DNA from 3 places in the Paenibacillus cisolokensis genome. Region 1 is predicted to be linked to each of the others. Evidence: predicted binding sites of a transcription regulator. Region 1 holds the regulator's gene; each other region holds the start of a gene.

Region 1 (7,683 bases):
GCCTGAACGAGCAGATCGATCAGCTGCGCACCGTAAGCGACTCCCTGATCGAACAATGGCTGGGATTTGAAGAAAAAATGTCGGCATTTTACGAAATGGCCGGCGGAACGCAGCAGCCGGATCAACCGGCGAAAGCTTCTGCCGGCAAGCAGGCGAAGGGAACCGGCGGCGAGCCGGCCGACGCGGAGGCATTATCCGAATCTGCCTTATACTTGACCAAAGGACAAGGCTATTTCAAGCTGTTGATGTTCGAGCAGGCGGCGGACGCTTTTCAAACGGCTGTCGCCAAGGCGCCGGAATGCAACCTGTCGCGTCTGTTTTTGGCGATGTCGTTCATGCATTTGCAGCAGTGGGACGAAGCACAGAAGCATTTTCAACTGCTGGTCGCATTGACCGACCATCCCCGTCTGCAGGCTCTCGGATACAATGCGCTCGGCTGCATCCAGGCCGTTCATCTGCAGTTGGAACAAGCGGAATATTATTTTCGCAAAGCCCATGAAACCGACCCCGGCTTTGCGGACCCGCTGAATAATTTGAAATCATGCAAGGAAAAGCGCGGCCACATGGCTTTGTATTTCGGGAGCGCCGAGCTTAGTTGTATGTGAGAGGATCGGGAACCGGATGAAATTTGCTGTGTTGGATTTGGAAACGACGGGTCATCAGCCCGATGATGATATTATACAAGTCGGGATCGTGGTGCTTGACGAGGAGCTGGCCGTTATCGATACGTACAGCTCCTTCGTCCGTCCGAACGGCGGCATTCCGCCGTTCATTACCCGATTGACGGGAATTGACGACCGCACTGTCGAAAATGCGCCCGAGCTCGATGAAGTGATGATGGCAGTCGTCCGGCTTATCGGCGACACGGTGCTCGTCGCGCACAATGTCGGGTTTGACGCCTCTTTTTTGAATACGGCGCTCGACCGGTGCGGATACGGGCCGTTCGTCGGACGAAGGCTGGATACGATTGAGTTGCTGCGCATTTTATATCCGTCGCTCGGCACATATCAGCTCGGTTCGGTAACGGAGCTGTTCGGCATAAGGCATGACCGCCAGCACCAGGCCGACAGCGACGCCATGGCGACGGCGGAACTGTTCGCGGCTTGCGTTCGCAAAATGCGGGAGCTGCCGCTCTTGACGCTTCAACGGTTCGCCGGTATTATTCCGGAGTATGACGATTTGGGCTGGTTCGTCCGTCAAGTTTTGGATTGGAAGCAAACCCAAACTTCCGTCGATCCGGACGCCTACGCCTATTATAACCAATTCGCGCTCAAAGCCGGCGACTGGACCGATGAGTTGCCGCCGCGGGCCGAAATGGAAGAATCGCCGCTCGAGAACGTATCGTACGAGCAATATTTGAGCGGCGTCAAATCGCGCTTCCGCGATCTGTTCGACCGCTATGAGGAACGCGAGGCGCAGGACCAGATGTTCCGGGAAGTGCATGAGGCGCTGGAGAACGACAGCCATTTGCTGATCGAGGCCGGGACCGGAACAGGCAAGTCGCTCGGCTATTTAATTCCTGCTCTTTATTATGGTATCCGCCAGGAGAAAAAGATAGTCGTCAGCACGCATACCATTAATCTTCAGGAGCAGCTTCGCCAGCGCGACATCCCGCTGCTGCAGGAACTGCTTCCGTTCCCTTTTAAAGCCGCGATATTTAAAGGCAGAGGCAATTACTTATGCTTGCGCAAATTCGAAGCCAAAGTCAACAGCCGCGATTTCGCTTCGCCGATCGACGACGCGCTGACCGCATCGCAAATGGTGACATGGCTCGGGGAGACGGAAACGGGCGATCAGGAGGAGTTGAATCTCGGAAGCAAGGGAGCCGAGTTTTGGAGCACCGTGGCAAGCGACGCCGACTCCTGTCTGAACCGCGCCTGCCCGTGGTTCAGGCGCTGCTTCTACCACCGGGCCAAGCATGAAGCGGGCCTGGCCGACGTCATTATTACGAATCATTCGATGCTGTTCACCGATATACGCGCCGAGCATCGGCTGCTGCCGGCCTATGACCATCTGATCGTCGACGAGGCGCATCATCTGGAAGAAGTGGCGGGCAAGCATCTCGGGCTGCAGCTTTCCTATTATTCGCTCGTGCAGCCGCTTACCCGGCTCGTCAAAGACGCTCGTCAAGGTCTTCTGATGGCGCTGCGCGTCAAGCTGACAGGCGAAGACGACGAATTCGCGCAAGCGTGGCGGGAAACGATCGACGAGCTCATTCCGGCGCTCGCCGAAGCGAGAGAGCATTGGGACAAGCTGTTTGAGCTGCTGCATGGCGTAGCGGGCAAAGGCGGCGACAGCCAGGATAACGCGCAGACGGTGTACCGTCTGCGGAGAGATCGCATGCCTGGGGATTGGGAAACGATCGCGGGCGTCGAAGCGAACGTTTACGCCGCGCTTCAGCCGGCCGTCCGCAAGCTGGACAAGACGTTGTCGGAGATCAAGGAACGGTCGGACGACCATGCGATGCAGGCGCTCGTGACCGATTTGAACGGCTGCGTCAAAGATATTTCCAGAGCCCGGGACGATTTGCGCACGTTCATTAAGGCGGACAAGGCCGACACCGTTTACTGGATCGAAACGGGAACGTCCGGCCGCCCCGGCCGATCGGTTCATCTGTTCGCCGTGCCTGCCGATGTAAGCGGCGAGCTTCGCGAATATTTCTTCAACCGGAAGAAGAGCGTCGTTCTGACAAGCGCCACGTTGTCGGTTCAGAAGTCGTTTCAATACGTTTGCGAACAGATCGGGTTGTCGGGGCAGGAGGAGCAGGGCCGCCTCAAGACGGTGCAGCTGCCTTCTCCGTTCAATTATCGCGAGCAGGCGCTCGTCATCATTCCGCGCAATTTTCCCGTTCTGAAGGGCGCGAACGGCGACGAACGGTTTGTCTCGATGCTGGCTTCGTCGCTTGCGGAGGCGGCCCGCGAAACGAACGGACGGATGCTCGTCCTGTTTACGTCGTACCGTATGCTCAGGCACACTTACGACAAGCTCAAGGAAGAGCTGTCGGACAGCGGCATTCAGGTGCTGGGACAGGGTGTGGACGGCGGCAACCGCAGCAAGCTGACGAGGCGGTTCGTGCAGCAGCCTGCTTCGGTGCTGCTCGGCACGAGCAGCTTCTGGGAAGGAGTAGACATTCCCGGCGAAGCGCTCACTTGTCTGGCGATTGTACGGCTGCCTTTTCAGCCGCCGAATCATCCGCTCATCGAAGCCAAGTCGGAAATGCTGCAGGAGCAGAAGCAGAATCCGTTCATGAAGCTGTCCGTCCCGCAAGCGGTCATCCGATTCAAGCAAGGCTTCGGCCGTCTGGTCAGAACGGCGCAGGACCGCGGCGTCGTGCTGATCTATGACACGCGAGTGATTGAGACGTATTACGGCAAACATTTTCTGTATTCGCTGCCGGGACCGAAAATCGAGCATATGCATCTCGATAAAATGATTCCCAGGATGCGCGAATGGCTGGCAGGCGGCCATCGGAAGGAGGCGGAAGCATGAAGCAGTCGAAAATATCGGAAGCGGTCGTCAAACGGCTGCCGGTATACCTCAACGTTCTGACGGAGCTGTCCAAGCGTGATGTCCAGACCGTCTCGTCGCAGGAGCTCGGACAGAAGCTGGACCTTAATCCGGCGCAAATCCGCAAGGATCTGGCCTATTTCGGCGAATTCGGACGCAAGGGCATCGGTTATGACGTATCGTATCTGATCGAGAAAATACGCCAAATCCTGAAGCTCGACAAGCCGCTGCACGTCGCTCTTGTCGGTGCCGGCAATCTGGGACATGCCCTGTGCAATTACAATACCTACGTCGAGGACAATATGAAAATTACGGCCGTTTTCGACGCCCATCCGGGCAAAGTCGGGATGAAAATCAACGGCCTGACCGTTCAGCCGATGGAGGAACTGAAGGAAACGGTCGGCAGGCTCGACATCCGCGTCGGCATCATTACGGTGCCGGCTGTCGAAGCGCAAAATGTTGCAGACCGGTTTATCGAGGCCGGCATTGAAGCCATTCTCAATTTCGCCCCGGTCATTTTAAAGGCGCCCGACGAGGTTCGGATTCATCATGCCGATTTTACGACCCAACTGTTAAGCCTGGCCTATTATTTGGATAAAGAAAGGGACGAAACCGATGAAGGAATGGCTGATTGAGAACGGAATTTTTGTCACGATGGATGAGGAGCATCCGGTCGTGCGCGGGTATATGCATGTAGTAGGAGACCGGATTGCCTATATCGGTCCGGAAGCGCCTGCCGGCGTGTCGCCGGATGCGGAGAAAGTAAGCGGTCAAGGACTCGTCTTCATGCCCGGGATGATCAACACGCACGGCCATGCGTCGATGACGCTGCTTCGCGGCTATTCCGACGATCAAGTGCTGCAAGTGTGGCTGCAGGAAAAGATGTGGCCGATGGAAGCGAAATACGAGGCACGAGACGTGAAAACGGGAGCTGCGCTGGCCATCGTCGAAATGCTCAAATCCGGCACGACGCTGTTCGTCGATATGTACGACCGGATGGAGGTTGTCGCGGAGGTGGTCGAGCAGTCCGGCATTCGCGGCACTCTGATGCGCGGCGTTATCGGTCTCGGGCCGGAAGAGGAGCGCCGGTCGAAGCTGCAGGAGGCGATCCGTTTCGTCCGGGATTGGCACGGCAAGGCGGACGGCCGGATTACGGCGATGATGGCCCCGCACGCGCCGTATACTTGTCCTCCGGCGTATATCGAACAGTTCGTGCAGGCCGCCCACGATCTGAACGTGCCGCTCCATACGCATATGTCGGAGACGATTGCGGAGGTGGAGCAGAACGTCCGTGATTACGGTGCCCGGCCGGTCGAGCATCTGGACCGTCTCGGCTTCTTCTCGCGCCAAGCGCTCGTCGCGCATGCCGTTCATCTAACTGACGAAGAGATTGCGCTTCTGGCCGAACGCGGCGTATCGGTATCCCACAATCCGGCCAGCAATTTGAAGCTGGCAAGCGGCGTCGCGCGGGTTCCCGATATGCTTCGGGCTGGCGTCAAGGTTTCGCTTGGGACGGACGGGGCGGCAAGCAACAACAATCTCGATCTGTTCGACGAAATGCGGCTTGCGGCGCTCATCCATAAAGGCGTATCGGGCGACCCGACGGCCGTGCCGGCGATCGAAGCGCTCCGTCTGGCGACGGTATACGGCGCGCGGGCGCTCTGGCGGGACGATCTCGGGGTGCTCAAGGCCGGCATGAAGGCCGACTTTATTGCGCTGGATACGGAGCAGGCCCATTTCTATCCGCATTCCGATCTCGTATCCCATCTCGTCTACGCGGCGAACGGCCGCGACGTCCGCCACGTATGGATCGACGGCCGCCAAGTGGTGAAAGGCGGCGTGTGCACGCTGCTTGACGAGGAGAAAATACGCCGCGACGCTCAACAGTCGTTCGAGCGTCTCATTAACGGCTGATGCGGGCGCAACGCAAAAAAGCGCCCCCGATCATGACGCCGCGGCGTTGGGCGGCCGTTGCCGCTGCGGCGTTGCTGCTCGCCGTCATCGCCATCCACCAATATTACCGGGTTATCCAGCAGCCGGTCTGGAACGAGGAACGGGAAGCGTCCGCAAGGGCGAAGGAGCTGGCCGGACTGACCGAAGTATTGCGCGCTGAAAAGGTCGTCTGGGACGAGACGTTCTGGATTGTCAAAGGGATCGACGGCGACGGCGAAGAGGTATGGGTATGGTTGCGGGATCGCGGTATCCGGACGGTCAAGGCGGCCGAGGCGGTCTCGCCGGACGAGGTGAAAGAACGGGTCCGCAGCCGCTACGCGGGAGCCGATATCGTCCGCATCCGCCCCGGACTTCTGCAGGGCGAGCCGGCGTGGGAAGTGTTTTATTCGCTGCCGGATGCGGGCGGCAAATATTTTTACGATTTTTACGACTTTAAGGACGGAACGCACAAGGTAACGTACCGGATTCCCGGACGTACCGCCGACTGACGTTTCCTGATATTACACCCCCTTTTGCGCATCGCGCTATGATATACTTTTCCTATAGATCTGTCTGCTAGGCGAAGTGAATCATGGTGGCGACGAGGAAGGGGGTTTTTACATCATGAACATCAAACTGCGAATCGTTCCCATCATTCTAACCGCCGTATTGTCTGCCGGACTGCTGTTCGGCGGTTGGTTTCTATATAAGCAAGTGGTAGTGGCCGGCCCGCTCGAAGAAGCGCTGCGGGAAGTGCCGGGCGTCGTGTCGGGCAAGCCGGTTATCGATGCCGATCATGTGAACGTGCATCTCAAGCTTGCGCCGGATGCCGATCTGCGCGAAGTATATGAGCGGATCGTCACGCAGGGGGCGCCTGCCATCGGCGACCGAAAAGTCCGGCTCTTTATCGAAGATTCGGAGGACGCCGGACTGGAACCGATATGGTCTGCCGTTTTGTTCGACGTGGCGGAAGCGATGGAGACGAGGCGGTACTCCAAAATTCCGGCGGCGCTGAAGGAGCTGGAGCAAGCTTATCCGGGCTTCAAGGCCTCGACCGAAATCGACGCCGACAATGTGTATATTACGATGCGCCGGGGCGATGCCGTGAAGCATGTCGTGCTGCCGCGCATTCCCGATACGCTGGGAGTGTGGCCGAATGCTTAAGTACGGTAAGGAAATCGCGATCGGCTTCCTGCCGGTGCTGCTCGTTTTTCTTGTCTTCCTGAAGGTGAATATCGTGCCGCTGCTGCTCGTCGCCGCGCTCGGCGGCCTTCTGTTCTATGCGGTGCGGGCGCGAGGCAACGTTGCGCCGGCCGGCGGGAAGCGCCGTCTGCCGGCGCGCTCGTCCGTACAGCTAACGTTCGACGAGATCGGGGGACAGGAACGGGCGAAGCAGGAGCTGACCGAGGCGCTCGATTTTTTGGTGAATCAGGAGCAAATTGCCAAGTTCGGCATACGCCCGCTGAAAGGCATTCTGCTGACCGGGCCGCCGGGAACCGGCAAGACGCTGCTTGCCAAAGCGGCCGCCCATTATACCGATTCAGTCTTTGTAGCCGCATCCGGCAGCGAATTTGTGGAGATGTACGTCGGCGTCGGCGCGAGCCGCATCCGCGAGCTGTTCAAGGAAGCCCGCAACAAAGCGGTCAAGGCCGGCAAAAGCGGCGCGGTCGTCTTCATCGACGAAATCGACGTCATTGGCGGCAAGCGGGACGGCGGCCAGCACCGCGAATACGATCAGACGCTGAACCAGCTGCTGACCGAGATGGACGGCATTCATACGTCCGATACGCCGCGCATCCTGCTGATCGCAGCGACGAACCGCAAGGAGATGCTGGATAGCGCGCTGCTTCGTCCGGGACGCTTCGACCGGCATATCGGGGTCGATCTGCCGGACAAAAAAGGTCGGCAGCATATATTGAACATTCATGCCCGCAACAAGCCGCTCGCCGAGGACGTGAGTCTGGAGCAAGTGGCCGAAGAAACGTTCGGCTTCTCGGGCGCACAGCTGGAGAGCGTCCTGAACGAAGCCGCCATCTACGCGATGCGCGAGAACGAGGAAGCGATCCGGCAGCACCACTTGGCGATGGCGATCGACAAAGTGATGATGGGCGAGAAAACCGACCGCGAAGCGACGCGGGAGGAGCGCGAGCGCGTGGCGCTTCACGAGTTGGGCCATGCGATCGTCGCCGAGCTGGTGCGGCCGGGCAGCGTCTCCCAGGTGGCGCTATCGCCGCGCGGCCAGGC
Region 2 (7,683 bases), on a different contig from region 1:
GGCGACCGCGAACATGACGACGCCGTAGGGCGTCAACGTATGGTTGGCGATTTCCAGCCATTGCTCAAGCCGAAGCAGCCAACCTTCCGGATAGCCGGGCAATACGGAATCGCGGATCGTATAGGCGAGTCCGCCGATGCCGGCGCTGAACAGAAAGAATGCCGCCCAACGGTTGGCGCCGCTTCGCGGATTGACCGTGAGCAGGACGATAGCCGCGGCCGACAGCGCAATAAAATAATAGAGCATTGGACCATCCCGGATCGAAAGTTTTACACGTTCGCAATAAAGCTTTGTACAAGTATAGTCAATATTCGATACGCTGTAAAGGAGGCCCGGCTTGGGGGACGGCAAAGGAAAAAGCGAGATTTCGGAGGATAACTCCGTCCGTTATATTAAAAATGACGATAGATTCCAGTCGAACGGGCGGCTATAATGAAGCTGTAACGGCGGAACAAAGGAGAGGAGAACAGGCCGATGAAGTATTATGTCAGCGTCGATATGGAAGGCATCGCCGGCGTCGTATTGCGGGAGCAACTGCTGCGCGGCGAGCCGCTGTACGAAGAAGCGAGACGGTTGTTGACATTGGAGGCGAATGCGGTCACGGAGGCGCTGCTAGAAGCGGGGGCGAGCCGGGTCGTGGTCAAGGACGCGCACGGCAGCGGCTTTAATTTCATCCCCGAGCTGCTGCATCCCGGCGCCGAATATGTCATGGGAGCGACGCGCGTGGAACGTCGTTTTCCCGGGATCGACAGCACCTTCGACGGCGTGCTGCTGATCGGCTATCATGCAATGGGAGGGACGATGGAAGCGGTGCGGGATCATACGATGACGTCCCAGGGCTGGCAATCGCTCAGGCTGAACGGCCGCCCGATCGGGGAAATCGGACTGGACGCGTTATGGTTCGGGATGTACGGCGTTCCCGTCGTCTTCGTATCGGGGGACGACAAGACGTGCAAGGAAGCGCAGGCCGAGCTGCCGGGCGTCGCGACCTATGCGACGAAAACGGCGACCGGACGCCATGCTGCGCTCTTGAAAGCGCCACAGCGCGTGCGCGCCGAGCTGAAGGAGGCCGTCGCAGCGGCCGTTCGCCAGCCGGTCAAACCGGCGCCGCTGCGGCTGCCGGGACCGTACGAACTGACGATCCGCTTCCTGCATACGGAGCAGGCGGATGCACGGCGATTCGACGGCGAACGGGCGGTGCGAACGGACGGCGTGACGGGCGTCTACCGCGGGGACGATCTGATCGAACTGCTCGCGATGGCGTTCTAGACTTATCCTGAATGCAAGTCGGGCATCTTCTCGCCGACGCTGCAGCGGAACGTTGGAGACCGGGTTTCCGGCTGCAAGTTGTCCCGATTCATCCGGGTGTTTGGGCATGGCTCAGTTTTAGCGCATGCAGCACGCTTATTTTATGCTGCGTTTGTTCGTGATACAAATAATCGCCGATGACGCGGTCGATGAACAGAATGCCGTTCAAATGATCGATCTCGTGCTGCATGCAGACCGCCTTATAGTCTTCGGCTTCCAGTATGTGCGGCTCTCCGTTCCGGTCGAATGTTCTGACCTTCACATACTTGGCACGTTCCACCAAGCCGGTATACCCGGGGAACGACAGGCACGCTTCCGGACCCGTTTGCGAGCCGCGCGCTTCGATAATTTCCGGATTGATCAGCTCGATCAATCCGTCTCCGCAGTCCATCACTACGATGCGCCGAAGAATGCCGATTTGCGGCGCGGCCAGGCCGGCCCGCCCTTCGGCCGCATACAAAGTATCGGCCATGTCGTCCAGCCATTTGAACAGTTTGGCATTGAATTCCGCCACAGGCTTCGCCGTTTTTCGAAGTATCGGTTCCCCGAAGGGCAGTATCGTTTTTTCCACCATAGCGGCGTTCACCTCGCTTCAGGTTATGCGCCCCGTTTTGGCCGGTCCGGTCACGATGGCAACCTGTTAACCGGATTTGAAGAGAGAACGTATAAAGAGGGGCAGGGAGGAGAAAAATAGAGAAAGATCCGATGATAGAATCGGTTAATGCAAGCGCATGTTTCCATGACGGGAACATGCGCTTGTCAGTTACTTTCCGGAAACCGGTACGGCCTGGTAATACTCTTCCAACGTAATGTTACGCTCGGCGATTTCTTTCGCGATCTCGATTCCGACATAGCGAATATGCCACGGCTCATATTTGTATCCGGTAATGTCCTCTTTCCCTTCCGGGTAACGGATAATAAAGCCGTATTCGGCCGCATGCTCCGCCAGCCATTCGGCCTCGGGCGTGCCGGCGAAACAATCCTGGGCCGCACAGCGGCCGTCGCTTCCGGAGACGTCGATCGACAAGCCGGTCTGGTGCTCGCTCGTTCCGGGCAACGCGCTGTACGTGCGTGCCTTCTCCTCGCCGTCCCGTTTGACATAGCTTTCGAACAGCTCTTTTTGCCGTTCGTACGAACGGTATCCGGACACGCCGGCAAGCTCGATGCCGTCTTCCTTCGCACCCGCGAACAATTTCTCCAGCGCTTCCGCGGCTTCTTTGCGAAGCTTGCGCTTGTCGACCTTCTCGCTGAAAATAAACGGAACGTCGGGATATACGAGGTCTTCCGGCTCGTAATTTTCCGGCAGCGTATACTGCTTGTTAATCAGTACGGCTAAGCTGTCCGGATTCGCAACCACCATCAAATCGCCGATTTTGCCCGCCGTCTCCTGAACCGGCCCTTCCCGTTCCGGCGGCGAGTTCGGCTTATCTACCGGCGGCTTCTCCGCGTCCGGCTTATCCGTACCGGGATGCTCCTGCGCCGCGTTCTCCCGCTCCGGCGGTTCCGGCGCCGCGTCCGCCGGCTTCGACGGTTCGTTCTCCGTCGTATCGTCGGCGTCTGCGGCCGGATCATTCGGCTGCGTCTGCTCCGATCCGACGTTATGGCTGCCGGAAAGTCCGGAGAGGAGGCTGCCGCACCCAGCGGACAACATGACCAAACTGGTGAACAAAAATAAAATAAGGCCTTTTTTCAACGCTCATCATTCTCCTTGTTCGACGTAGCCATACCAAAAGTGTAACATCATTCCGGGAGGAACACCATGCTGACAAGTATAGCATCCTGTTATTTCGATTTCATGCCGCAACAATTTCAAACTTGTTTCCGGCCGACAGCGAAAAAAGAAGGCGGAAAAAACCGGCCATAGCAGCCGGTTTTTCCCGCCTTCGCAGGACCGCTTTAATATACAAGCGAGAAGAGACCGTTAATATGGGACAAATAGCGGATATTGCTCGCTTCTTTCATCAGCGATGCCGGGAGGCCTTTCAGCTTCGTCTGGTTGCCGCCGATCGTGCCGATCGCGTCTTTGCGGCCGAGGCTCGCAAGGGTGCCGGAGAAGACCGGCTTGAAAGCTTTCAACGGACCGCCTTTATATGCGGCGAATACGTTGTAGCCGACCGTTTCGCCCATTTGCCACGCGATTTGCGCGCTGGGCGGATAAGGACGGCCTTCCGGACTCATGACGACAGCGCTGTCTCCGGCGAGGAATACGTCCGGATGCGAGGTCGACTGCAAATATTCGTTGACCGTTGCGCGTCCGCGAACCGTTTCGATGCCCGAATTGGCGACAACCGGGGAACCGGTTACGCCGCCGGTCCAGACGAGCGTGTTCGCTTCGATTTTCGTGCCGTCTTTCAGAATGACGTTGTTGCCTTGCACTTCCGTAACGGCGACCCCGGTCAAAATGCGGACGCCGCGTTTTTCCAGGCTCGTCTTGGCGCGTTCCACCAGATCCGGCGTAAATCCGGCCAAAATGGAAGGAGCCGCTTCGACGCAGTAGAGCGTAATATCGTTGAAATCGACGCCTTTTTTCTCGCACCAGGAAGGGAGCATGTCCGTCAGTTCGCCGATCAATTCAATGCCGGACAGGCCGCCGCCGCCGATGACGATCGTCGCGTCGGCTTTATTTTTCGACTGTGCGTATGCGTCGATGCGGGCTTCGACATGCGCGCGAATGCGGTTGGCGTCTTCGACCGATTTCAGGGTGAAGCTGTTTTCTTCGAGCCCCGGAATGCCGAAAAACGCCGTTTCGCTGCCCAGCGCGATAACGAGGGTATCGTAGCTGATCGAAGCGCCGTTCGCAAGCGACACTTGCTTCTGGTCCAGGGCGATCTTTTCGACCGTATTGATGCGGATATCGACATCTTTGCCGCGCAGCAGCTTCTCGAGCGGCAGCGCGACGTTGCCTTCGTTCAGGCCGCCGACGGCCAGACGGTGCAGTTCCGTCACAATTTGATGAAACGGAGTCTTGTTGACAAGGGTGATCTGTGCTTCTTCTGCTGAAAGATATTTGCGTGCGGTCAGCGCAGTCAGCAGCCCGCCATAGCCGCCGCCCAGTATTACAATGTGCTTTGACATGCTGATCCTCCTGTTCTGGATATCAAATACGGTACGGGATTAACGCTGCTTTTGACGTTCCGCCGACACATCCAGGAACGCCTGGATAAAGCGGAGCGTTTTTTGTACTTGCGGATCTTTCAACATTTTCAACAAGCCGAACAGTCCGATCGTCGCCGACTCCGTCTGCACGCGTTCGTTTGCCTCGATTGCCGCTGCGGCAACGCCTTTCACTTTCTCCTGAATCGGTTTGACGAATTCTCCGATTCCGCCTTTCAAATCTTCGATGAGGATGCGGTCCGTCGCCACCGACTGGGCAAAGTCGTACGCTTTCGTCAGCAGCGTGACCATCTCCGCCAGCTTGGGCAAATTTTCCACCAGCTCGGAGAGCGATCGTTGAACTTCGGGCTTCATCAACTGGTCGAGAATATCCGTCTCCACGCGGCCAGTCGAAGCTTCGTGTTCCACTTCTTGCGACAATGTTTCTGCCATGATGCAAAAAGCCTCCCTTGTCTGCGACATATTGTTGTGCCGGAACGGTAATGACTCCGCCTTCGAATAGATGTGAATAATTTCACAAAAAACGCAGGATTGGTACCGGTCCGAATTTATCTACCTTCATATTCTAGTCCTTTTGCCGGCGAACTGCAAAACTTTTTTTAAGTCTGGAAACAACTTTTTAACCGGAAACGGAAGGATAGGGGAAAAAAAGTCCGAATGCCGGTCCATTTTACTATAAAGAAGAAAGAGGTGGAGGAAACGGGTAAAACTTGTTGGCTAAAAGTTACTTGAATTATTATAGGGACTAAATTATAATGTGCAATGTGGCGTCCGAGCCCGAAGCGGTGTCACATGCATACAACTAGAGGAGGTTGCATACCCAACATGTCCAAGGTATTATTCGTCAAAGCAAATGACCGCCCTGCGGAACAATCGGTTAGCGTCCAAATGTACGAGACTTTTCTGAAAACGTATCGGGAAGCTCATCCGGACGATCAGATTACCGAACTCGATCTTTATAAATTGAATCTTCCGTACTACGGCAACACGGCCATTACGGCGCTTTACAAACGGAGCCAATCGCTCGAGTTGACTGCCGAGGAGCAGGAGATTGCGGATACAATCGATTTTTATCTGAATCAGTTTCTGGAATCCGACAAGGTCGTGATCGCGTTCCCGCTGTGGAATTATACGGTTCCGGCGCCGCTCGTCACGTATATCTCCTATTTGGCGCAAGCCGGCAAAACGTTCAAATATACCGCCGAAGGTCCGGTCGGACTGGCGGGCGACAAGAAAACCGTTCTGCTCAGCGCGCGCGGCGGCGACTATTCGAATGAATTGATGGCCGCCCATGAATCGGCCAGCCGCTTCGTCAACAGCGCGATCGGCTTGTGGGGTATCCGGCCCGAGGAAATTGTCATCGAAGGCCATAATCAATTCCCCGATCGGGCGCAGCAAATTATCGAAGATGGTTTGCGTCGGACGGCCGAAGCGGCAGCGCGATTCTGATCGCTGCGGGCTTGAGGCTCTTTCGGAATATGTTTCGTGTTCCGGAAGAGTCTTTTTTTTAAATGCGGAATGCTGCTCCATGGTGTATAGTAGCATCAGGATGGCAAAAGGCGCAGACGGACGACACGCGCGCAATATTATGGTGCGTCTGCATCCCCGCCATTATTCACAAAAAGTTCGAAAGTCCCGTTTATTTCACGAAAACGCTGGACAACCGGATTAAATGCATGTATTCTTAGATGTACACTTTGAATGAACAATTTCATAACGGGAACAGGTGCGTACCGCCGCCAATCAGGTGACCGGTATGCTTAAAAGGGAAGTTCGGTGCAAACCCGACGCGGTCCCGCCACTGTAACGGAAGAGTCGTCGCGAGACAGCCACTGGCTGGAGCTTTTAGCCGGGAAGGTCGCGATAGATGTTGACGCCGGAGCCAGGAGACCTGCCTGTTTCGACAACACTGCATGTACCTACGGGTGATAGGGAGGTGTTAGGCGATCGTCTGGAATGAGCCAGGCGTCTTTCCCTATACCTATTGACGGGGAAAGACGCCTTTTTTTCGTTGTGACAAGAGAGGCCGAACAGAGGAAGGATGGGAGAAACAGATGAAGACGGAACTGATCATCAGCAATTTGGGTTACCCGAGAATCGGGGAAAACCGCGAGTGGAAGAAAGCGCTCGAGTCGTTCTGGGCGGGCAAGCTTGAGGAAGAAGCGTTCCGGGCGGAAATGGACCGGATACAGCTCGAGCTGTTGAAGGTTCAGCAGGCGAAGGGCGTCGACCTGATCCCGGTAGGCGACTTTACGCTGTACGATCATATGCTCGATATGGCCGTCATGTTCGGCGTAGTGCCCGAACGATACCGGCACGAGGGGGGGCCTGTACCGCTTTCGGTCTATTTTGCGATGGCCAGGGGCAACGCGCAGGCGACGGCTTGCGAAATGACGAAATGGTTCAATACAAATTACCATTACATCGTGCCCGAAATCGGCGGCATCGTGCCGCGTCTGACCGTGAACAAACCGCTGGAAGCGTACCGTTTTGCCAAAAATCGCGCAGGCATCGAGGGCAAGCCTGTCGTCGTCGGTTTATTCACGTTTCTGAAGCTGTCCAAAGGCTTCGAGGCCGGACGTCTGGCGGAAAAAATCGAACAATTTCTCCCGGTGTACATTCAGATGCTGACCGAGCTGGAGCGGGAAGGCGTCCAATGGGTGCAAATCGACGAGCCGTACCTTGCGACGAACGTCACCGCAGACGAGTGGAAGCTTGTGGAGCATCTATATCGCCGCATTCGCGAGCAAACGGCCGGTCTTCGGATTATGCTGCAAACCTACTTTGAAGGTGTCGATAATTTTGAGAAAATCACGTCGCTTTCCGTCGACGGCATCGGTCTCGATTTTGTTCACGACGGCGGCAAAAACGCCAAAGCGCTCGAACAATTCGGATGGCCGGAAGATAAAGTGCTGGGCGCCGGCCTGATCGACGGCCGCAACATATGGCGGGCGGATCTCGATGCGAAGCTGGAGGCGATCCGGCGCATAGCGGCCGTTGTTCCGCTTGAGCGATTGATTCTCCAGCCGTCGTGCAGCTTGCTGCACGTTCCCGTCAGCACGAGAGCGGAGAGCGGGCTTGACCCCGTCGTGCGCGGAGCGCTCGCATTCGCCGAGGAGAAGCTGGACGAACTGCGCATTCTGCGCGCCGCAGTCCGGCAAGGCGAGCAGGCGGTGGAAGCCGAGCTTGCAGCTAGCCGCGAAGCGCTGAACGCATTCCGCCTTCTGCCGGAGCGAAACCGGGAGGACGTCGCCAGCGGTT
Region 3 (7,683 bases), on a different contig from region 1:
CGAGGGAGCCAACGGCAAGGTGTTCCTCGTGCAGCGCGAACGGGACAAAGGATGGTACGCTCTTAAAGTGGGAGCCAACGCTGTCGATCTTCAGTCGGAAATCAACGTGCTGAAGTCGTTGGCCGGACAGAACCGGTCATCGGGGACGGGTTCTTTTCTGATTGATGTGGACGATCTGTGCGCAATGGACGGCAGCGAGCATCCGTTCTACGTCATGCGGTACGTCAGAGGCGCGACACTGTCGGAATATCTTGAGCGTAGCGGTCCCGAATGGTTCCCGCTTGTCGGCTACAATCTGCTGCTCAAACTGTCCGGTTTGCACGATGCGGGCTGGGCGTTCGGCGACTTGAAGGTCGAGAACGTGCTGGTTGCCGATTACGGCCGCGTCGAGCTGGTCGATTACGGCGGCGTGACGGCGTTCGGGAAGAGCGTGCGCCAGTTTACGGAGATTTACGACCGCGGCTACTGGAACGCCGGCTCGCGGACGGCCGACGCCGGCTATGATTTGTTCTCGTTTGCGGTAATGTGCATTCAGCTTCACGAGAAGCGAAAGCTTGCGCAAATGGCCGCATCGCTTCTGCCGCAAAACCGTTCGCCGGAAGAGCTGATGAAGCTCGTCCAGCACAACAATGCGCTGCGGCCGCTGTCCGGGTGGCTCGGCGGCGCGTTGACGGGCCGTTTTGCGAACGGCCGGGAAGCGGCTGCAGCCTGGCAGCGGTTGATGCACCGGCCCGACGGGAACAGGCGCGCCGGCGCGGTTCCGGGTTGGATGAAAGCCATGTTTATGGCATCGGCCGCTTTGCTTGCCGTCACGATCTATTGGTATGTGCGCAGCTAAAACGCAAACGTCCGGGGGGAGGGGAGTCATGGAGGAACTGGTGAGGAAGATAGCGGATATCGCTCATACGGAGCGGTTGTGGCAGCGGGGAGAGACGATCGTCGTGGCCGTGTCGGGCGGCCCGGACTCATCGGCTTTGCTCCATGCGCTCCATCGGTTGGCCGATCCTGAAGGGATTCGCCTGGTTGCGGCCCATGTCGATCATGGATTCCGCGGCGAGGAATCGGCCCGGGAGGCGGAGATGGTTCGGGCGTTCGCCGGCCGGCTCGGCGTTCCGTTCGAGACGGTGCGGCTCGATCTTCCTGTTTATATAGAAGAAACGCGAATGAATGCGCAAGCCGCGGCCCGGAAGCTGCGGTACGATTTCCTGCACGAGGTGGCCGCGCGCCGCGGCGCAGCCCGCATCGCGCTGGCGCATCACGCGGACGATCAGGCCGAGACGGTGCTGATGCGCATCCTGCGCGGAGCCGGTCCGGGCAGCCTGGCCGGCATTCCGATTCGCCGCCGCGAAAAAAAGGTGGAACTCATTCGCCCCCTTTTGCGTATGAACAAGATAGAGCTGCTACGCTATTGCGAGGAGAACGGCGTTCCGTACTGCATCGACAGCAGCAACGAACAGCGGTACTACTTCCGCAACGAAGTGCGTTTGGACATTTTGCCTTATTTGAGCCGTTTCAATCCCCGGTTGCCGGAAGCGCTGGCGAGGCTGTCCGAAATCGCCGCAGAGGAAGACGCCTGGATGGCCGGCGAAACCGAAGCCGCCTTCAAGCGGCTGGTCCGCTGTTCGGGCGGCGAATGCGCGATGGACCGCCGGCCCTTCCTGGGCCTTCATGTTGCTTTACAAAGGAGATTGATTAAACTAATATTAAATTATCTGTCACTGGAAACGGAAACAGCCTCGTTCGAACGGATCGAGACGATCCGTCTCGCTGCGCTCGGCGAGGAGACGACCTGGACGCTGGATGCCGGCGGCGGCATACGCTGCGTAAGGGAATACGACACCCTTCGCTGGATTTCGCAGCGGGACGGACGATCCCTGCCCGGTCGTACAGGTCGTTACGCATACCGCGTTTCGGCCGACTGCCGGCTTCTGCACGTGCCCGAAGCGGGCTGCTCGTTTCGATTCGACGAAGCGCCAGGGGGAGAGAAGACGCGCCCGTCCGGCCGCATGGAAGCGTGCTTCGATGCCGACAGGCTCGCGTATCCGCTCACGGTACGCAATCGCCGGCCCGGCGATCGGATGCGGGTCATCGGACTAAACGGTTCCAAAAAGGTTCAAGATATGTTCATCGACGAGAAGATCCCGCCTTCCCGGCGGGAGGCGATGCCGCTTTTGACCGATTCGGAAGATCGCATCGTCTGGATACCCGGATTGCGGCGATCGCCGTTTGCGCTGCCTGACGACTCTACCCGGCGGGTGCTGCGCGTTCGCGTAGAACGCTGCACGGATGCGGAATAACGGGGCGATAGCGGGCATTTGCCCGAATAAGTTGCACTTGTTTATTCATAAGTATAGCTATAACTTATAGGAGGACTTCATTTGTTAAACGACATTCAAGAAGTGCTGTACGATTCTGAACAAATCCGGGCGAAGGTCAAGGAACTCGGAAACAAGCTTTCCCGTGACTTTGAAGGACGGAATCCGTTGGTGATTTGTGTTCTTAAAGGCGCGTTTATTTTTATGTCCGATTTGGTAAAAGAAATCACCATTCCGCTGGAAATCGACTTTATGGCCGTTTCCAGCTATGGCCAGTCTACCAAATCGACCGGCGTCGTGAAGATCGTCAAAGATCTCGACACGCCGGTGGAAGGCCGGGACGTGCTGATTGTGGAAGACATTATCGATAGCGGGCTTACGCTCAGTTATTTGATCGACGTGCTGGAACGCCGCAATGCGAAGTCCGTAACGGTCGTGACGCTCTTCGATAAGCCGGCCCGCCGGACGGTCGAACTGGAAGCGGATTACACCGGATTTACGCTGCCCGACGCTTTCGTCGTCGGCTATGGGCTCGACTATGCGGAACGATACCGCAATTTGCCGTTTATCGGCGTGCTGAAGCCCGAAGTGTATGAGAAGTAGCGGAAAGTCCGTTGGCCAGTCCGATGCGCGATTCGCCGTACATGCCTCCCCATGCCGTTCTATTGTGGTGGAAAGACATGCTATGGTAAAATATTTTAAGCGTCTTGAGAGGAGGTAGGGGATGAATCGGATCATCCGCAATACTGGATTCTATTTGCTCATCTTCTTGGTGACCGTCGGGATTTTCCAATTTATCAGCAGACAAAACGATACGTCGGCCGAAATTCGGTACGACCAGTTGAGGCAAGAGATTGCAAACAATAATATCGAAGAAATTACGCTGCAATTCGACGGCTATTCCTATTTGGTCACCGGTAAATATAAAACCGCACCTCCGGATGCGCAATCTGACCGATTCTTCTCACGCACGAACGTTGAAGAATATGTAGTCAAGGAAATTGATGAAGCTTCGCGAACGAACGGCTTCAAGCTGACGATCAAGCCTACGGAAGAGCCTAGCATTTGGCTCACATTCCTTACCTCCATCATCCCGTTCGTGATCATGTTCATCCTGATTTTCTTCCTGATCAATCAGGCGCAGGGCGGCGGCGGCAAAGTGATGAACTTCGGCAAGAGCCGCGCGCGTCTGTACAACGAAGAGAAGAAGCGGGTCACGTTCGAGGATGTGGCCGGCGCGGACGAAGAGAAGCAGGAGCTTGTCGAAGTCGTCGAGTTTCTGAAAGATCCGCGCAAATTTGCGGCAGTCGGCGCCCGCATTCCGAAAGGCGTGCTGCTCGTCGGGCCTCCGGGTACCGGTAAAACGTTGCTGGCCCGTGCCGTGGCAGGTGAAGCCGGCGTTCCGTTCTTCAGCATTTCCGGTTCGGACTTCGTGGAGATGTTCGTCGGCGTCGGTGCCTCCAGGGTACGCGACCTGTTCGAAAATGCGAAGAAAAACGCGCCTTGTATTATCTTTATCGACGAGATCGACGCCGTCGGCCGCCAGCGCGGCGCCGGACTTGGCGGCGGTCACGACGAGCGGGAGCAAACGCTGAACCAGCTGCTTGTCGAAATGGACGGCTTCGGTGCCAACGAAGGCATTATTATCGTCGCGGCGACGAACCGGCCGGATATTCTCGACCCGGCGCTTCTGCGTCCCGGACGTTTCGACCGTCAAATTACGGTCGACCGGCCGGACGTGAAAGGCCGCGAAGCGGTGCTGAAAGTGCACGCCCGCAACAAACCGCTGAGCAAGGACGTCAAGCTCGATGTCATCGCCAAGCGTACGACAGGCTTTACCGGGGCCGATCTGGAGAATCTGCTTAACGAAGCGGCGCTTCTTGCCGCAAGACGCAACAAGAAGGAGATTGCCATGGTCGAGGTGGACGAAGCGATCGACCGCGTCATTGTCGGTACGGAGAAGAAAAGCCGCGTCATCAGCGACCGCGAGAAACGGATCGTCGCTTATCACGAAGCGGGTCATACGATCGTCGGCTATTTCCTGGAGCATGCCGACATGGTGCATAAAGTGACGATTATCCCGCGCGGCCGCGCCGGCGGATACGTCATTATGCTGCCGAAGGAAGACCGGATGCTGGTCACGAAGCAGGAACTGCTCGACAAAGTGACAGGGCTGCTTGGCGGACGGGTTTCGGAGGAACTGTTCATCGGCGAGATCGGCACCGGCGCTTACAGCGACTTCAAACAGGCCACCAGCATCGTGCGCAGCATGATTATGGAATACGGCATGAGCGAGAAGCTCGGTCCGATGCAATTCGGCAATTCGCAGGGCCAGGTATTCCTCGGCCGCGATTTCGGACATGAGCAGAACTATTCGGATGCCATCGCCTACGAGATCGACCAGGAGATGCAGCGCATCATCAACGAATGCTACGAGCGGGCGAAGAAACTGCTTTCCGAGAAGAGCAAGGAAGTGCATCTGATTGCCCAGACGCTGCTTAAGGAAGAGACGCTCGATATCGAGCAGATCAAGCGGCTGATCGAGACCGGGTCGCTTGACGGCGAGCCGGGCGAATCGCCGGAGCAGACCGAAGCGTCGAAAGAATCGTCGGCCGAACCGACTGTCGACACGCTCGGCAATGTCAGGGTTCGCATTCAGACGCGCGAACCGGGCGAAACGGCGGCTCCGCCGACCGATGACAAGAAGAGCGGCAACGACGATTCCGGCAATCGCGAATCGTAAAGCTTCCATCATATGGCTGCATTATTAGAGGCTCCGTTTCCGGAGCCTCGTTTTTTTATTTTTTGGCAATAAAAAAACCGGAATGAACGTGCGGCCATGGTATGGCGTCTAATCCGGCGCAATGGCCATTTTGCCCGGAACGGACCGGTGGTTTTTCTCATTGACATGGATAAATACCTTGTGTAAATTTAATGATAATTAAATGAAATGGCATACAGGGGACTCGGTAGTGTACGTTTTCCCGCAAGCTTGTGCATAAGTTCACAAAGTCGCAGGGGGCATTATGCGAGGCCAAAGCCAGTCAGATCCGAAGAGGAGATGTCAATCATGGAAGCATTGGCGCTGGAGCGCAAGGCGGAGCAGAACCGCCAGCTGCGCGATCGGCTTATGGAATTGAAGAAAGAGCGCAACGCGATTATTCTGGCCCACTATTATCAGCGGGATGAAATTCAGGAAGTGGCGGATTTCCGAGGCGACTCGTTTTTGCTTGCCCAGAAGGCCGCGCAGACCGATGCCGATGTCATCGTGTTTTGCGGTGTTCATTTTATGGGCGAGAGCGCTAAAATTCTGGCTCCCAATAAGACCGTTCTCATTCCCGACGAGCGGGCGGGCTGCCCGATGGCGGATATGGTGAACGTCGATGGCCTTCGCAAGCTGAAAGCACAGCACCCGAATGCGACGGTTGTAACATATATCAACTCGTCCGCCGAGGTGAAAGCGGAGACCGACATTTGCTGTACGTCAGCGAACGCGGTGAAGGTGGTCAACTCGGTGGAAAGCGACGAAGTAATCTGGGTTCCGGACAAAAATCTCGGTCATTACGTCCAGCAGCAAACGGACAAGAAGATGATCATCTGGGAAGGATACTGCAACACGCACGACATGCTGACGGTGAAGGATGTCGAGGAGATGAAAGCGAAGTATCCGAACGCCCAGTTCGTCGTTCATCCGGAGTGCCGTCCGGAAGTCGTGGCGCTTGGAGACTTCGTCGGCAGTACGACCGCAATCATTAAATATTGCAGAGAATCCGATCATAAGGAATTTATCGTCGGAACGGAAGACGGCACGGGGTACCAACTGCGTATGGACAGTCCGGATAAAACGTTCCATTTTGCCACCAAATATTTGGTTTGTCCGAACATGAAAGTCAACAATCTGAAGAAGCTGGTCAAATGTCTGGAGACGATGCAGCCGCAAGTTTACGTGCCGCCGCATGTCGCCGACAAGGCCCGCTTGTCGCTGGAGCGCATGCTGCAGGTCAAATGACCGCGCGCCGTTCTGATGTATTGCCCGGGAGGCTATAGTTGCCATGATTCCAAGATATCTCGTTAACCTATCGCTCCAGCAGCTCCCTGTCGTGGAGAAAGATGTTATCGTCATAGGGGCCGGCATTGCCGGCCTTTTTACCGCCATCAAGGCGAGCGAAAGTAATTCGGTTCTGGTTATTACGAAGAAATCGTTAATGGACAGCAATACGCGTTACGCCCAGGGCGGCATTGCCGCCGTCATTTCCGACGACGATTCGCCCGAATACCATCGCCAGGATACGCTTGTGGCAGGGGTCGGACTATGCTCGCAAGATGCGGTCGATGTGCTCGTTCACGAAGGGCCGGAAGGGGTGCGGGACCTTATCCGGATGGGCACCCATTTCGATCAGGAAAACGGCGAATTCGCGCTGACGAAGGAAGGCGCGCATAGTCAACGCCGCATTTTGCATGCGAACGGAGACGCCACCGGTTACGAGATCGTGCGGGCGCTGTCGGAGAAAGCCGTCGGCAATCCGGCAATTGAGATCTGGGACGATCATTTTGTCATCGACTTGATAACCGAGGACGGCGAATGCTGCGGCGCGCTCGTGCAGAAGCCTGACGGAAAGCGGCTGTTCGTGCGAGGCAAGGCTGTCGTTCTGTGCTCCGGCGGAACCGGCCAGCTGTACCGTTATACGACGAATCCCGATGTCGCCACAGGCGACGGTATCGCGATGGCTTATCGCGCGGGCGCCTATATTCAGGACATGGAATTTATTCAATTTCATCCGACCTCGCTCTGTTATCCCGGCGCTCCCCGTTTCCTAATTTCCGAAGCGGTGCGCGGCGAAGGTGCGATACTGCGCAATATTAAAGGCGAGCGCTTCATGGAACGCTATCATCCTCTGCTGGAGCTGGCACCGCGCGACGTCGTGGCAAGGGCGATCGTGAGCGAGATGGAAGCGACGAAGTCGACATTCGTTTATTTGGACATCACGCATGAGCCGGCTGATATGGTGAAGCACCGGTTTCCGAACATTTACGATTTTTGCCTCAACTACGGTCTGGATCTGACAACCGACTGGATTCCGGTAGCTCCGGCTGCGCATTATATGATGGGCGGGGTCAAAACCGATTTGCACGGGGAAACCAATATTCGCCGATTGTTCGCTTGCGGGGAAGTGTCTTCGACCGGCGTTCATGGAGCGAACCGTCTGGCCAGCAATTCGCTGTCGGAAGCGATTGTATTTGGCCGCCGCATCGTCGAGCGAATTAACGAACTGCCCCCCGTCGAAGGATTGCCGATCCCGGATATCCGGGAAGAGCGGAGTCGCGGCGGCGTACCGATGCAAGCGGTCGTCGAGCGGCGTCTCAAGCT

The links. Region 1 encodes Rex, which represses fermentation and respiration genes when NADH is low (regulators of the CRP and FNR family bind a similar motif). Its sites were predicted from a motif close to TTGTGAAATATTTCACAA; they were not measured.
Region 2: the regulator Rex is predicted to act here: its motif matches at 4,925-4,942, upstream of ABEV74_RS04955 (DUF1641 domain-containing protein).
Region 3: the regulator Rex is predicted to act here: its motif matches at 5,308-5,325, upstream of nadA (quinolinate synthase NadA).

The regions. Positions count from the first base shown of each region.
Region 1 is NZ_JBCNFP010000156.1:17,452-25,134, forward strand. Features, by position in the region: gene ABEV74_RS21345 (tetratricopeptide repeat protein) at 1-605, shown strand, start outside; gene dinG (ATP-dependent DNA helicase DinG) at 622-3,489, shown strand; gene ABEV74_RS21355 (redox-sensing transcriptional repressor Rex) at 3,486-4,142, shown strand; gene ABEV74_RS21360 (amidohydrolase) at 4,123-5,421, shown strand; gene ABEV74_RS21365 (cell wall elongation regulator TseB-like domain-containing protein) at 5,454-5,948, shown strand; gene ABEV74_RS21370 (hypothetical protein) at 6,064-6,603, shown strand; gene ABEV74_RS21375 (AAA family ATPase) at 6,596-7,683, shown strand, end outside.
Region 2 is NZ_JBCNFP010000027.1:57,286-64,968, forward strand. Features, by position in the region: gene ABEV74_RS04930 (sensor histidine kinase) at 1-246, opposite strand, end outside; gene ABEV74_RS04935 (M55 family metallopeptidase) at 475-1,269, shown strand; gene def (peptide deformylase) at 1,358-1,882, opposite strand; gene ABEV74_RS04945 (M15 family metallopeptidase) at 2,072-3,001, opposite strand; gene ABEV74_RS04950 (NAD(P)/FAD-dependent oxidoreductase) at 3,205-4,383, opposite strand; gene ABEV74_RS04955 (DUF1641 domain-containing protein) at 4,423-4,854, opposite strand; gene ABEV74_RS04960 (FMN-dependent NADH-azoreductase) at 5,215-5,871, shown strand; cobalamin riboswitch at 6,130-6,335, shown strand; gene metE (5-methyltetrahydropteroyltriglutamate--homocysteine S-methyltransferase) at 6,477-7,683, shown strand, end outside.
Region 3 is NZ_JBCNFP010000010.1:14,052-21,734, reverse strand. Features, by position in the region: gene ABEV74_RS01790 (serine/threonine protein kinase) at 1-838, shown strand, start outside; gene tilS (tRNA lysidine(34) synthetase TilS) at 867-2,297, shown strand; gene hpt (hypoxanthine phosphoribosyltransferase) at 2,379-2,918, shown strand; gene ftsH (ATP-dependent zinc metalloprotease FtsH) at 3,040-5,058, shown strand; gene nadA (quinolinate synthase NadA) at 5,386-6,324, shown strand; gene nadB (L-aspartate oxidase) at 6,368-7,683, shown strand, end outside.